DNA from 4 places in the Peribacillus sp. P4_D6 genome. Region 3 is predicted to be linked to each of the others. Evidence: riboswitches for the same ligand, from Rfam matches in the RefSeq annotation. Region 3 holds a riboswitch; each other region holds the start of a gene.
What was found. A riboswitch is a leader RNA that binds a small molecule or an ion and turns the genes downstream of it on or off. The one in region 3 is predicted to bind cyclic di-AMP.
Positions count from the first base shown of each region.

Region 1: it holds a riboswitch for cyclic di-AMP, as region 3 does, so the genes downstream of both, AC1DVB_RS13780 (cation:dicarboxylate symporter family transporter) here and AC1DVB_RS02910 (APC family permease) in region 3, are expected to answer to the same signal.
Region 2: it holds a riboswitch for cyclic di-AMP, as region 3 does, so the genes downstream of both, AC1DVB_RS11750 (TrkH family potassium uptake protein) here and AC1DVB_RS02910 (APC family permease) in region 3, are expected to answer to the same signal.
Region 4: it holds a riboswitch for cyclic di-AMP, as region 3 does, so the genes downstream of both, AC1DVB_RS04980 (TrkH family potassium uptake protein) here and AC1DVB_RS02910 (APC family permease) in region 3, are expected to answer to the same signal.

Region 1 covers NZ_JBFUIQ010000038.1:24,488-27,675, reverse strand. The annotation lists gene AC1DVB_RS13785 (efflux RND transporter periplasmic adaptor subunit) at 1-989, shown strand, start outside; cyclic di-AMP (ydaO/yuaA leader) riboswitch at 1,189-1,336, shown strand; gene AC1DVB_RS13780 (cation:dicarboxylate symporter family transporter) at 1,508-2,767, shown strand.
Region 2 covers NZ_JBFUIQ010000029.1:34,897-38,084, reverse strand. The annotation lists gene AC1DVB_RS11755 (potassium channel family protein) at 94-750, opposite strand; gene AC1DVB_RS11750 (TrkH family potassium uptake protein) at 775-2,067, opposite strand; cyclic di-AMP (ydaO/yuaA leader) riboswitch at 2,489-2,637, opposite strand; gene AC1DVB_RS11745 (hypothetical protein) at 2,939-3,124, shown strand.
Region 3 covers NZ_JBFUIQ010000003.1:116,161-119,348, forward strand. The annotation lists gene AC1DVB_RS02900 (glycosyltransferase family 2 protein) at 1-859, shown strand, start outside; gene AC1DVB_RS02905 (GtrA family protein) at 819-1,274, shown strand; cyclic di-AMP (ydaO/yuaA leader) riboswitch at 1,626-1,771, shown strand; gene AC1DVB_RS02910 (APC family permease) at 1,910-3,188, shown strand, end outside.
Region 4 covers NZ_JBFUIQ010000008.1:32,361-35,548, forward strand. The annotation lists gene AC1DVB_RS04975 (potassium channel family protein) at 1-469, opposite strand, end outside; gene AC1DVB_RS04980 (TrkH family potassium uptake protein) at 493-1,824, opposite strand; cyclic di-AMP (ydaO/yuaA leader) riboswitch at 1,975-2,117, opposite strand; gene AC1DVB_RS04985 (hypothetical protein) at 2,447-2,638, shown strand; gene AC1DVB_RS04990 (TetR/AcrR family transcriptional regulator) at 3,044-3,188, opposite strand, start outside.

The sequences.
Region 1 (3,188 bases), on a different contig from region 3:
CCTCGTTGTTTGAGTATACGGCGACCGAACTTGATGCGCTTAAAGCGAGTTTGGAAGCGGAGAAAACGGCAGCTGAGGGGGAAAGGGCAGGGATTGAGGAATACATAGGGAAGTTGAGGTCTTATCAGGGGACCTTGACCAGTGAACCTGAAGCTGCAATTGATGAATCGGTGGAAAAAAACTTGAATATTGATATAACGACAAGCTCTTCAGACCTTATTAAAAGTAACATTGAGCAAGAAATGTACAAGCAGGAACTAGAAAAAAACAGGTTGGATGAAAAAGTGAAAATGCTTGACGCTAAATTAAGTTCGATTGAGGAGCAGTCCAGTGCAATTGTGACGACGAGCGAGGCTGATGGTGTCGTTAAAAATATCAATAAAAACCTTGATAATCCCATTATATCCATCGTTTCTACAAATATGGCAATTGAAGGGTATTTCTCCGGAGAGGAAATGAAAAAGGCTGAAGTGGGCATGACTATAAAAGCAAGTTCCTCTGATTCAAAAAAGGCATTGAAAGGGACGATAGGCCGTATCCATTCCTATCCCGCAGAAGAGCCATCATTAAAAAAAGATAACAGATTTCCATTTCAGGCTTTAATCGAACCGGAAGGCGAAGAAACGGAACCTCTGTTGGTGGGATCGAAAGTGAACCTTACTGTAATAACCAATGAGAAAGCCGGTGTACCCTCCATACCGATAGAGGCGGTACAATACCAAAAGCATCCATATATTTACAAGTTGACGAATAAAGGCCATGTGGATAAACATTACATTACAAAAGGTCTTAAGGCTGAAGGGAAGCAGGAAATCATAAAGGGACCGTCTGTAGGTGACGTCATCCTCCTGAAGCCGAATGTGGCAGTGAAGAACCATTCTTATTTTATTACCCCGATTCAATTTGAAAAAGTGAAAGCTGGAACTTATAAAAAATTCACCTCTAGGGAAAAAGTAAGATACCTGTTACTTGGCATTCTGGAAAAATAACCGCTTTTTTCACAAGAGAGGTGATGTCAAATTATTTATTAATTATATCAATATAACTTAAGTGATTAAAAATCGGGAAGCGTAATTATAGATAGAATAGCTATTAATACAGAATATTCAGACATATTTAAAGACCTTTTTCTAGAACGGATGCGAATAAATATTTACAGATTATCATTTTTAGTATAATATTTTATTATAAGTTAACTCGCTTAATCTTATTCCAAGAACGGGGGACCCATTTTTGTGGATTTTATCCGCTAGGGGTGAATTCAGAAATGAAAGGGCTTTTTGTGTTTCCAATCCTAACCCGACAGCTAACCTCGTCAGCGTCTTCAAGGGAACATGTGTGAATATTCACGCCTATAAGAAATCGACACATGAAGTGTCTTTTTTTTCGGCGTAAAGACAGAGTTTTTCAAAAAAGAAAAATTACTTTCTTTTATTAGTATCTTGTTTCCCTTACCGAGACAAAAATGTTTTTGCATCAAAGACTTTATGGAAGGTGAGGAAAGTAAATGAAGAAATTCAAACTAAGTTTAGCTAGCCAAATTTTCATTGGTTTAATTCTAGGGATTATCGTTGGTGCCATTTTTTATGGTAATGAGACGGCCCAAAACTTTTTACAGCCATTCGGAGACATTTTCCTACGAATGATTAAAATGATTGTAGTGCCGATCATCGTTTCAAGCCTTATCGTTGCAGTTGCTGGTGTAGGTGATTTGAAAGCGGTAGGTAAACTAGGTGCTAAATCATTATCATACTTTGTTGTCGTAACTATGATAGCGATTGCTGTTGGTTTAATTTCAGCGAATATCATCCAGCCTGGTGCTGGTGTGAATATGGATAAGCTGGAACAAACTGATATTTCTACGTATGTTGATACAGCAGAAACTAAGCAGCATGAATCGTTCGTGGATACACTCGTTCACATTGTACCATCCAATCCAGTTCAAGCTATGGTACAAGGCGATATGCTAGCGATCATTTTCTTCTCCGTGTTGTTTGGGCTTAGTATTGCAGCCATCGGTGAAAAGGGTAAACCAGTATTCCGCTTCTTCCAAGGTACAGCTGAAGGAATGTTCTACCTAACTAACATGGTCATGAAATTCGCTCCTATCGGTGTATTTGCACTAATCGGTGTGACGATCTCCAAGTTCGGTTTGGAATCTTTAATTCCGCTAGGAAAGTTAGCGCTTTCTGTATACGGAACAATGATTTTCTTTGTAATAGTCATTCTTGGTCTTATTGCGAAATTTGTCGGATTCAATATCTTTACGCTGATTAAACTTCTAAAAGAAGAATTGATTCTTGCTTTCTCTACTGCAAGTTCAGAAGCGGTTCTTCCGAAACTCATGGAAAAAATGGAGAAAGCGGGATGTCCAAAACATATTGCTACATTTGTTATTCCGACTGGATACTCCTTTAACCTTGATGGTTCTACATTATACCAAGCGTTAGCAGCTATCTTCATCGCTCAAATGTACGGAATCGATTTAAGCGCGTATGAGCAAATTACGCTGATGCTAGTGTTAATGATCACGTCCAAGGGAATTGCGGGTGTACCGGGTGTATCTTTCGTAGTTCTTTTAGCGACATTGGGAACTGTCGGTATTCCTATTGAAGGTCTAGCATTTATTGCCGGTATCGACCGTATTCTTGATATGGGACGTACAGTGGTAAACGTTATCGGTAATTCACTTGCGGCAATCGTCATCTCTAAATGGGAAGGTCAATTCAACCCTCCTTCCAAAAAAGAGTTAGAGCAAGTTTCTTAATATAAAAAATCCAGAGTGAAATGTCACTCTGGATTTTTTTATTTATTTTTTTGAATGAAATAGCGCTTTCTTATTTCTCGATGACTGTAAACTCTGCTTCCTTAGAGATACTCAAGCACTTCAAGTTGAATTGTTTTATGGAGGATACTACAATCTTGGCGCGTCTTCCCGGATGTCAAAATACCCCCAAATTCATAAAGCCTTTCATCTTGTTTACCTCAAAACCAAATCATTTCCTCTCGGCCCAGAAGGTCATCTGTTGTGAAATGAAACTACCTTCCGGCTTTAAAATACGTTGATTTGTTTCAAAGCTAATGTCGGTTATTTTGCGCTGGGGAAGCATCAGCAAAAAGGGAAGCGGCCCTATGAAATGAGTGAATGAGTGATAAAACCATATATGATCCATTCTTCGAATCCTATA
Region 2 (3,188 bases), on a different contig from region 3:
AAACTTTTCTGAGTAAGTGTTTAGACAATCAGGATAGCAGGGACCCGTTGTTTCGGATAAAATTCGTAAACGGACGTTTCGACCCCACTAGTATTAATCTATATTTGCAAACAGAGCTAAATCCTCTTTATTTCCAATCATCAGTAGCATATCTCCTTCGTGGATAACATAATCAGGAGATGGAGAGATAATAATCTCACCATTACTAACGATGGCAATAACACTAATATTATATTTTGCACGTAAATCAAGCTCCCTAAGACTTTTTTCTGTCATGCTCAAAGGGATCATGATTTCCTCTATATTGTATTCTTTAGAGAGCTCTATATAATTCAGCATTTTAGGGGATAGGAGTTGATTTGCCACCCGTTCACCCATATCTCTTTCCGGATAGATAACCCAATCAGCGCCTACTTTATTTAACACTTGTCCGTGGTTTTTATTAAGAGCTTTTGCAATAACCTTTTTTATCCCTAATTCCTTTAAGAGCAATGTAGTTAAAATGCTTGATTGCATATCATTTCCGATGGCTACGATGACACAATCGAAATTCCGGATTCCGATAGATTTCAATGTCTCTTCTTCAGTGGTATCCGCTATGACTGCATGGGTAACGCTCAATTCCGCATCCTCAACTCTTTCCTCATTTATATCAATTCCCAAGACCTCTTGTCCTGCTGTATGTAACCTAAGAGCTACGCTCGTTCCGAATCTTCCTAAACCGATAACAGCATATTGTCGTTTAGACATTCATTTACACCCCTTCATTTATTATTAACCAATCATGATTTTGCCTTTTGGATTCCTTAATGGATCTGGTTTGCGCCTCATGGCAATAGCGAAAGCAATAGTCAAAGGCCCCAATCTACCTGCAAACATTGTGAAAATAATGAGTATTCGGCCGATAGGAGATAATTCTGGGGTTAAACCCATTGAAAGGCCAACGGTAGCAAATGCCGAAGTAGCTTCAAATAATATCATTAAGAAATCTCTTCCACTTTCTGTGATGGTCAATAACATGGTAATCGTTAATATTAAAGATAACCCAATTACAGTAACTGTTAATGCTTTAAATATTGTTTCAATAACAATGCGGCGACGAAATAAAACTACATCTTCTTTCCCTTTAATCTGAGACCAAACAGTTCCTATTAGGGTGGCTAATGTAGTGGTTTTAATCCCGCCACCAGTCGACCCAGGAGAAGCACCAACAAACATTAAGAAGATGATAAGCAACAAAGTAGGTTGTGTTAAGTCCGGAATGTTTAATGTATTAGATCCTGCTGTTCTCGGAGTAACAGATTGAAACAATGAAGACAATACTTTTCCAGCGTAGGATAAAGGCTGTAACGTTTTGTCATTTCCATATTCAAATATAAATATTAAAATGGCCCCTCCTATTGTAAGGATTAAGCTAGTTATCAATACAATTTTTGTATGAACGGATAAGCGATGGGTATCATGGTATTCGTATAGTTCATTCATAACGATAAAGCCAATTCCGCCTAATGTTATTAGGGCAGCCACAGTAAGGGTTACGATAGGATCTGCTGCATATGGTGTCAMACTCCTAAACTCTCCCATCAAGTCAAAACCCGCATTATTGAAATTAGATATCGAATGAAAAACGCCATAATAGATTGCTTTACCAATTGGCATATCGAAAGAAAAACGAATAGATAATATAAAGGAACCTAGGATTTCAATGACTGCAGTGAAAATCAAAATCCTTTTTACTAACCTAACTACACCTGCCATAGATAAGTTATTTAAGGATTCTTGCAACAACAATCTGCTTTTTAATGAGATTCTTTTGCCTAATAAGAAGAAGAAAAATGTTGCAAATGTCATAAAGCCTAGGCCACCCACTTGAATGAGTGATAAAATTACTAACTCTCCAAACTTGGTAAATGTCGTTTCCGTATCAACTACGACAAGCCCTGTCACACATGTAGCGGAGGTAGAGGTAAATAAAGCATTTAGAAAAGAAAGACCATTCCCATCTTCAGTGGAGATAGGGAGAGTTAACAAATATGAACCAATAAGTATCAAAGCGGCAAAGCCCATTACAAGAATTTTTGGAGGATCTAAAAATTCTTTTACTTTTTTCAAAATTAATCATCATCCTAACTATAAATAAATTATTATAAGTACGAAGAAATACAACAAACATATTTACATTTAAATGCCCTAATACAAACTACTAGAGACTCTTTGACATTTGGTTAGTATTTCACCTTTGTTTCATTCACATTCACCTTGTAGATAACTCAATAGAACATTACTTAACCTCTTGTAAACAAAAGCAGACACTTTTCCTATGTATACAACAAGTCGGTATTACCCCTTTCCTTGGTAGTAGAAACACGCGTGGTTACATAAATTGATTTATATTTATACGCATAATAAAAAGACCTACGTATACATCAGGTTGCTATTTTGTCACAAAAAAGCACAAAAAAAGCCCACTGAATTTAGGTGGTCTTATGACCTCCTTCGCTTTAGCCGACGAAGTTAGCTGACGGGTAGGATGGCGAAAGAGCTTTTTTCTCATCCCTTCTGCAAATCAAAGCAGAATTAACCCCAAATGACTGGGTCCTCCGTATTCAATTACTTGAAATTAGGCCGATTTATTGTTTATGAAAAGTATCTTACTCCTTCAGGTATTAGTTGTAAACCCAATGTCACTAAAAATTACCTGAAGTTATTTGCTTTTTAAAAATTTATTTTTTAGCGAGTCATACTATTGTTAAGGTTTTGTGAACTTATTAAAATCATATTGACTAAAACTAGTTAAGACTTTATGATAGGTTCGATAAATTTCAGCGTAATTTTTAAGAACGTTTTTAATTATTACTATCTTATAAAAAAGGTCCGTATTTCTTTACATTCTTAATTAATGAGTTTTAATAAATCAAATAAAAAAGGGCAGGGAAATATGGAGAAAAAATCTTATAGATTTGTTATTAACGCTGTCGGTAAGGGTGGACAAACGTACTTAACTCAATGTGAGGATAAACATGCGCTAAAGAAATGGATAGCAAACAATGAGGATAAAATAATAATGAATGAGTTAAAGATAACGGATAAAAAAAAGAATCCATTTTTAAAATTGTTTTTCTAAAAACAAAATATCATCACCTGAATCAAAGGTCTTTCACAGAATGGGAATTTGATTTCCACGAACT
Region 3 (3,188 bases):
AACTTGGAGGATCATTTACAAAGAAACGATTAATAATGAATATGTTCGCGGGCTAAAGCTTTCCCGGAATGCTGGACATCAAAATGCACTTCTGGCTGGGTTGTTTACAGCCAAGGAAGCCTCAGATTGTGTGATTTCCATTGATGCAGATTTACAGGATGATATTCAAGTCATCCCGGAATTCATTCGAAAATTCAATGAAGGATGTGAAATCGTATATGGTGTCCGCCAGAAAAGGGACCTTGATTCATTCTTTAAACGAACATCTGCAACAGGTTTTTATAAATTAATGAACAAGATGGGGGTTAACCTTGTCTATAATCATGCCGATTTCCGGCTAATGAGCAAAAGGGCGATCATGGAGTTGGAACGCTTTGATGAAACGAATCTTTTTTTACGGGGGATTGTACCGCTCATTGGGTTTAAGACGGACTCTGTTTATTATGACCGTAAAGAAAGATTGGCTGGGGAAACGAAATATCCATTTAAGAAGATGGTTGCTTTTGCACTTGATGGCATTACTTCCTTTTCAGTTACACCGATCCGGCTTGTATTATGGCTAGGATGTCTTTCCTTTTTCATTAGCTTACTCTTTGGGTCTTACTTTTTATGGTTGAAATTTTATGGGCAGACCGAAACTGGCTGGACCTCATTGATCACCTCCATATGGTTGATCGGTGGACTACAGTTGATTGCTGTCGGGTTGATTGGGGAGTATATCGGAAAAATCTATAATGAATCCAAACGCCGGCCTAAATATATTGTTGATCTTGATCTATTTAATCCGCTCGATTTTAAAAAACGGGAGCAATTAGAAAATGAACGGAACAGTATTGAAAAACTATCTAAAACAAACTAACTCCTTTATCCGCTTTTTATTGGTTGGAATAGTCAATACAGCGGTTGGACTTTCCATCATGCTTTTTCTCATGAATGCTCTTGAATTATCTTACTGGATCTCCACCTTTATCGGCAATGGTACGGGAGCTGTAACGAGTTTTCTCTTGAACAGGACTTTTACCTTTAAAAGCGATATAGAATGGCGGCGAGGAGTTGCCCGTTTCTTTTGCGTCATCCTGATTTGTTATTCCGCCGCTTATTCTATAGGACAAGCCATTGCAGAATCACTGGAAGGAACCGTTCATTTATCCATACAACAAAATTTGGCTGTTCTGATAGGAACAATCTTTTATACAGTGCTTAACTATCTTGGCCAGAAATACTTTGTCTTTAAAAAAAGCAATTTGAGGCCAATTCAAGAAGGAAGGAACTAATTAGCGTAGATGAGTGGAATAATGCCCCCGAATGGACGGGAATTAAAAACGGAATCGGAAAGCGAAATTCTGATTTTATGACTATCCAAGCTGGGGCAGATCTGTTTTACTTGATCCATCACGTTACTTCATTTTTCCTTTTGGGGAATCTATCTTTTGTTCATTGTCTTCTTGAATATCTTCCTTTTAGACAGTTACTTTCCTCCTTTCCTACCTTCGATTCATGTGTTTGCATGACTTTTGTTATATAAGTCAAGAATAAAACCTCGCTTATAAATAATAATTCTATTTCTGTGCAAAATTTTCATTTACTTTTCCATTTCACGGGAGTATGATAATCAACAGTTTCATATTTCTAAATCGCTTAAACCTTATGGTGCGGGGGACCCGTTATTGGGATTGTTTTTACAATCCAAGGGGTGAATCCTTTAAAAGGTAGGGCTACTCTTAGGTCCGAATCCGACAGCTAACCTCGTAAGCGTTATATGAGAAGGAAGGTGGAGCTTGTTAGACAAAAAAATTGATGTCTACAGGTCTATTTAGCTATGACTTGTAGGCATTTTTGTGTTTCGTCTCGTTTTTTTGCTACAGCTGGGAAACATAAACTTATAAATTAAACTGGTGGTGAATTCTTGATGTTATCTTCTATAAAGAGGTTCTTGATCGGGAGACCTTTAAAATCAAATGCACTTGGTGAACAAAAGCTTAACAAAACAAAGGCGTTGGCGATATTATCTTCAGATGCATTGTCTTCGGTTGCATATGGGCCGGAGCAAATATTGATTGTCCTGATCACGGTCGGTGCTGCGGCATTCTGGTATTCAATCCCTATCGCGATTGGAGTATTGATCCTGTTAACCGCTTTGATTTTGTCCTACAGACAAATCATTTTCGCTTATCCACATGGCGGGGGAGCCTATGTGGTTTCAAAAAACAATTTAGGTGTCAATCCAGGGTTGATAGCTGGAGGATCCTTATTGGTCGATTATATATTAACTGTCGCGGTAAGTGTTTCCGCTGGTACGGATGCCATCACGTCCGCTTTTCCCGGCCTGCATGATTATAATGTCCTCATAGCCATTATTTTTGTCATCCTACTTACTATCTTGAACCTTAGGGGGGTTACGGAATCGGCATCTGTCTTGGCCTATCCGGTGTACCTATTCGTTTTAGCCTTGTTCATCTTGATTGGGGTTGGAATTTACAAGATTCTGACGGGAGGAGTCTCACCGGAATTGCATGCATCAATCGGGACTCCGGTAGCAGGCATCAGTTTATTTATACTGCTAAGAGCATTTGCATCAGGAAGCTCCGCATTGACAGGAGTCGAAGCGATTTCAAATGCAATCCCGAACTTTAAAGATCCAGCACCGAATAATGCTGCGAAAACATTAATAGCGATGGGTTCCTTACTAGCTGTTTTGTTTTCGGGAATCGTATACTTAGCCTATTATTTAAGCATTGTTCCTAGCGCAGAGGTAACGGTCGTCTCCCAGATTGCTGAAGAGATCTTTGGACGGAATTTCATGTATTTCTTCATTCAAGGTACAACTGCATTGATCTTGATACTTGCGGCAAATACTGGATATTCGGCTTTCCCTTTGCTTGCGGTAAATCTGGCGAAGGATAAATTCATACCAAGGGCGTTTACGATCAGAGGGGACCGTTTAGGGTATTCCAATGGAATTATCATACTTGGACTTGCATCCATCATCTTGATAGTCGCAGTTGAAGGACATACGGAAAATCTCATTCCGCTTTATGCGGTTGGTGTATTCATCCCATTTACGTTATCCCAGACTGGGATGATTGTTAAATGGATTCGCGAAAAGCCAAAAGGCTGGATGATGAAATTAACCATTAATTCAATTGGTGCCATAATTAGCTTTATCGTCACGATGATATTCTTTTTAA
Region 4 (3,188 bases), on a different contig from region 3:
TGGGGAGGATGATTTCCTCGATATTGTATTCTTTAGAAAGCTCTATGTAGTTCAGCATGTTAGGGGAAAGGAGCTGGTTCGCGACCCGTTCCCCCATATCCCTCTCAGGGTAGATGACCCAGTCGGCACCGACTTTTGTGAGCACCTGACCGTGATTTTTATTAAGTGCCTTGGCAATGACCTTTTTGATCCCAAGCTCTTTTAAAAGCAAGGTAGTTAAAATGCTCGATTGCATGTCATTTCCGATGGCTACGATGACACAATCGAAATTACGGATTCCGATTGCTTTCAATGTCTCTTCTTCGGTCGTATCCGCCATGACGGCATGGGTAACGTTCAGTTCCGCATTCTCGACTCTTTCCTCGTTCACATCAATACCCAAAACCTCTTGGCCTGCCGTATATAATCTATGGGCCACACTGGTTCCGAATCTGCCTAAACCTATTACGGCGTATTGTCGTTTTCCCATCTTTTACACTCCTTCATTCATTATTATCCAATCATGATTTTCCCTTTTGGACGTCGGAACGGATCTGGCTTGCGCCTCATGGCGATAGCAAAGGCCAAAGTCAAAGGGCCAACACGGCCTGCAAACATCGTGAAAATGATGAGCATCCGGCCAACCGGTGATAATTCCGGGGTCAAACCCATTGAAAGTCCCACGGTGGCGAATGCTGAAGTGGCTTCGAACAAAATCATCAAGAAATCAGTTCCGCTTTCAGTGATGGTCAGCAGAATGGAGATGATGGAAACCATGAATACACCAATGAACGTAACGGATAATGCTTTAAAGATCGTTTCACTCACGATGCGGTGACGGAACAAGACCACATCACCCTTACCTTTGATCTGTGACCAAACCGTTCCGACAATCGTCGCCAATGTTGTCGTTTTAATCCCGCCGCCAGTCGATCCGGGTGATGCCCCAACGAACATCAAGAAAATGATGAGCAGTAATGCAGGCTGAGTTAAATCAGGGATATTCAGAGTGTTGGAGCCTGCCGTCCGTGGTGATACCGATTGAAATAAAGACGACAGCATTTTACCCATGAAAGATAAAGGCTGCAATGTCTTGGCATTGCCGTACTCGAATAAAAAGATTAAAATCGCGCCGGCAATCGTAAGGGTCAAGCTAGTCGTCAGAACGATCTTCGTATGTACGGATAAACGATGTGTATTCCGATATTCGTATAGTTCATTCATCACGATAAAGCCTATCCCGCCAAACGTGATGAGGAAGGCAACGGTAAGGGTTACGAATGGATCCGATACATATGGGGTCAAACTCCTGAATTCCCCCATTAAATCAAAGCCGGCATTATTGAAATTCGAGACGGAATGAAAAACACCGTAATAGATCGCCTTGCCGGTTGGCATGTCAAAAGAAAAGCGAATCGATAAGATAAGGGCACCCATGCCTTCAATGATGGCCGTGAAAATTAAAAGCCGTTTCACTAATCTGACTACACCCGCCATGGATAGATTATTTAACGACTCCTGCAGAACTAACCTCCCTTTTAAAGAAATCTTTTTGCCTAATAATAAAAAGAAAAACGTCGCAAATGTCATGAACCCTAATCCGCCTACCTGAATCAGTGTTAAGATGACCAACTCACCAAAAGTGGTGAAGGTCGATCCCGTATCCACAACGACCAGTCCTGTTACACATGTAGCGGAAGTCGAGGTGAATAAAGCATCCAGAAAAGAAAGACCATGGCCATTTTCCGTGGAAATCGGCAGGGTCAATAAATAGGCCCCGATAAGTATCAGGATGGCGAAGCCGAGTACAAGTATTTTTGGCGGATCCAATAAATTTTTTGTCATTCTCAAATGATCATCCCTACTGTATGACTTTTAATCAACAATCTCTTTCTAATCTGTTTAAAGGCATAATAAAAAGACCTGCGAAAACATCGAATAGCTCTATTGCCACAAAAAGCGTGCAAAAAAGGCTCCCGAAATAGGCGGTCCTATGACCTCCTTCGCTTTAGCCGACGAAGTTAGCTGACGGGTAGGATGGCGAAAGAGCTGATCTCATCCCTTCTGCAAGGCAGAATTAACCCCAAATGATTGGGTCCTCCGTACTCATTTATAATGAGTTTTGGCCGAAATGCATTAAATTGATAAACGTATTCTACTCCCATCATTTAGCAGTTGTAAACCCCTAAATCGTAAAAAAATATTTCTTTAATAAAACTGAAAATTTACGTTTTATTTACATTAAAAAAACGTATTGACAAATATTAGTTGGCACATTATGATAGGTTCGATTAATCCAATTATGATAACCGGCATCGATATACTTTATTCAATAATTTCAAGCAGAACATGCTATTGCCAATCGAAATTTGTAATAGATATATTATGTTTCTTTTGTAAAAGATAAAGGAAAAAGCAGTACATTATTAGTTAAATTCAATACATTTTATTAAAAAGGCGGGCAATTATGGAGAAGACGTTCAATAGATATGTTATTAATGCTACAGGCAAGGGTGGCCAAACATATTTAACACAATGCCAGGATAAAGATGCACTAAGGAAATGGATAGCCGATCATGAGGATCAAATCATCATGAATGAATTAAGGATAACGGATAAGAAAAAGAATCCGTTTTTAAAACTGTTTTCCCCAAGGTAAATCAACTGATTCCAACATTCATAGCGGTATTCAATTATTGTAATCCCTGTGCTTTATCCAGGAACGGTGAGCGAAAAATCCATATCTTGTTTTGCTTTTAAACTCATTATATTTAATGAGTTTTTTTGCGTTATTTACAGTATTGAACCTTAGATGTTAAAATTTAGTAACTACTAATGTGGACGTGAAGCAGAGAAAAGTAAAATGAAATGACCACTTACCGAGAGCAGCCGAGGATTGTTGGGTATGAATGGGGGGCATCGCAAATTGGTCTCGTTCCTTGGGGACGGGGTTTTTTATTGTACAGTCAAAGGTGGAGAAGCGATGACATTAAAAAATGCATTGGTATCCTGGAAATCCCCTTCCATTCTTTTGTGCGGAATAGGTATCTCCAACTAAAATCGTTCATTGGATGAATGTGCGCAATTGGCTGATGAAGTTCAAGATTTTAAAATGGATTTTCGCCATTTCTTCCGCCGTTTGTTCTTCGCAGTTCTCCAGCCACTCAGTAATCACCCCTAAAATCGCCGATGTCAGGAAGGCGTGCATA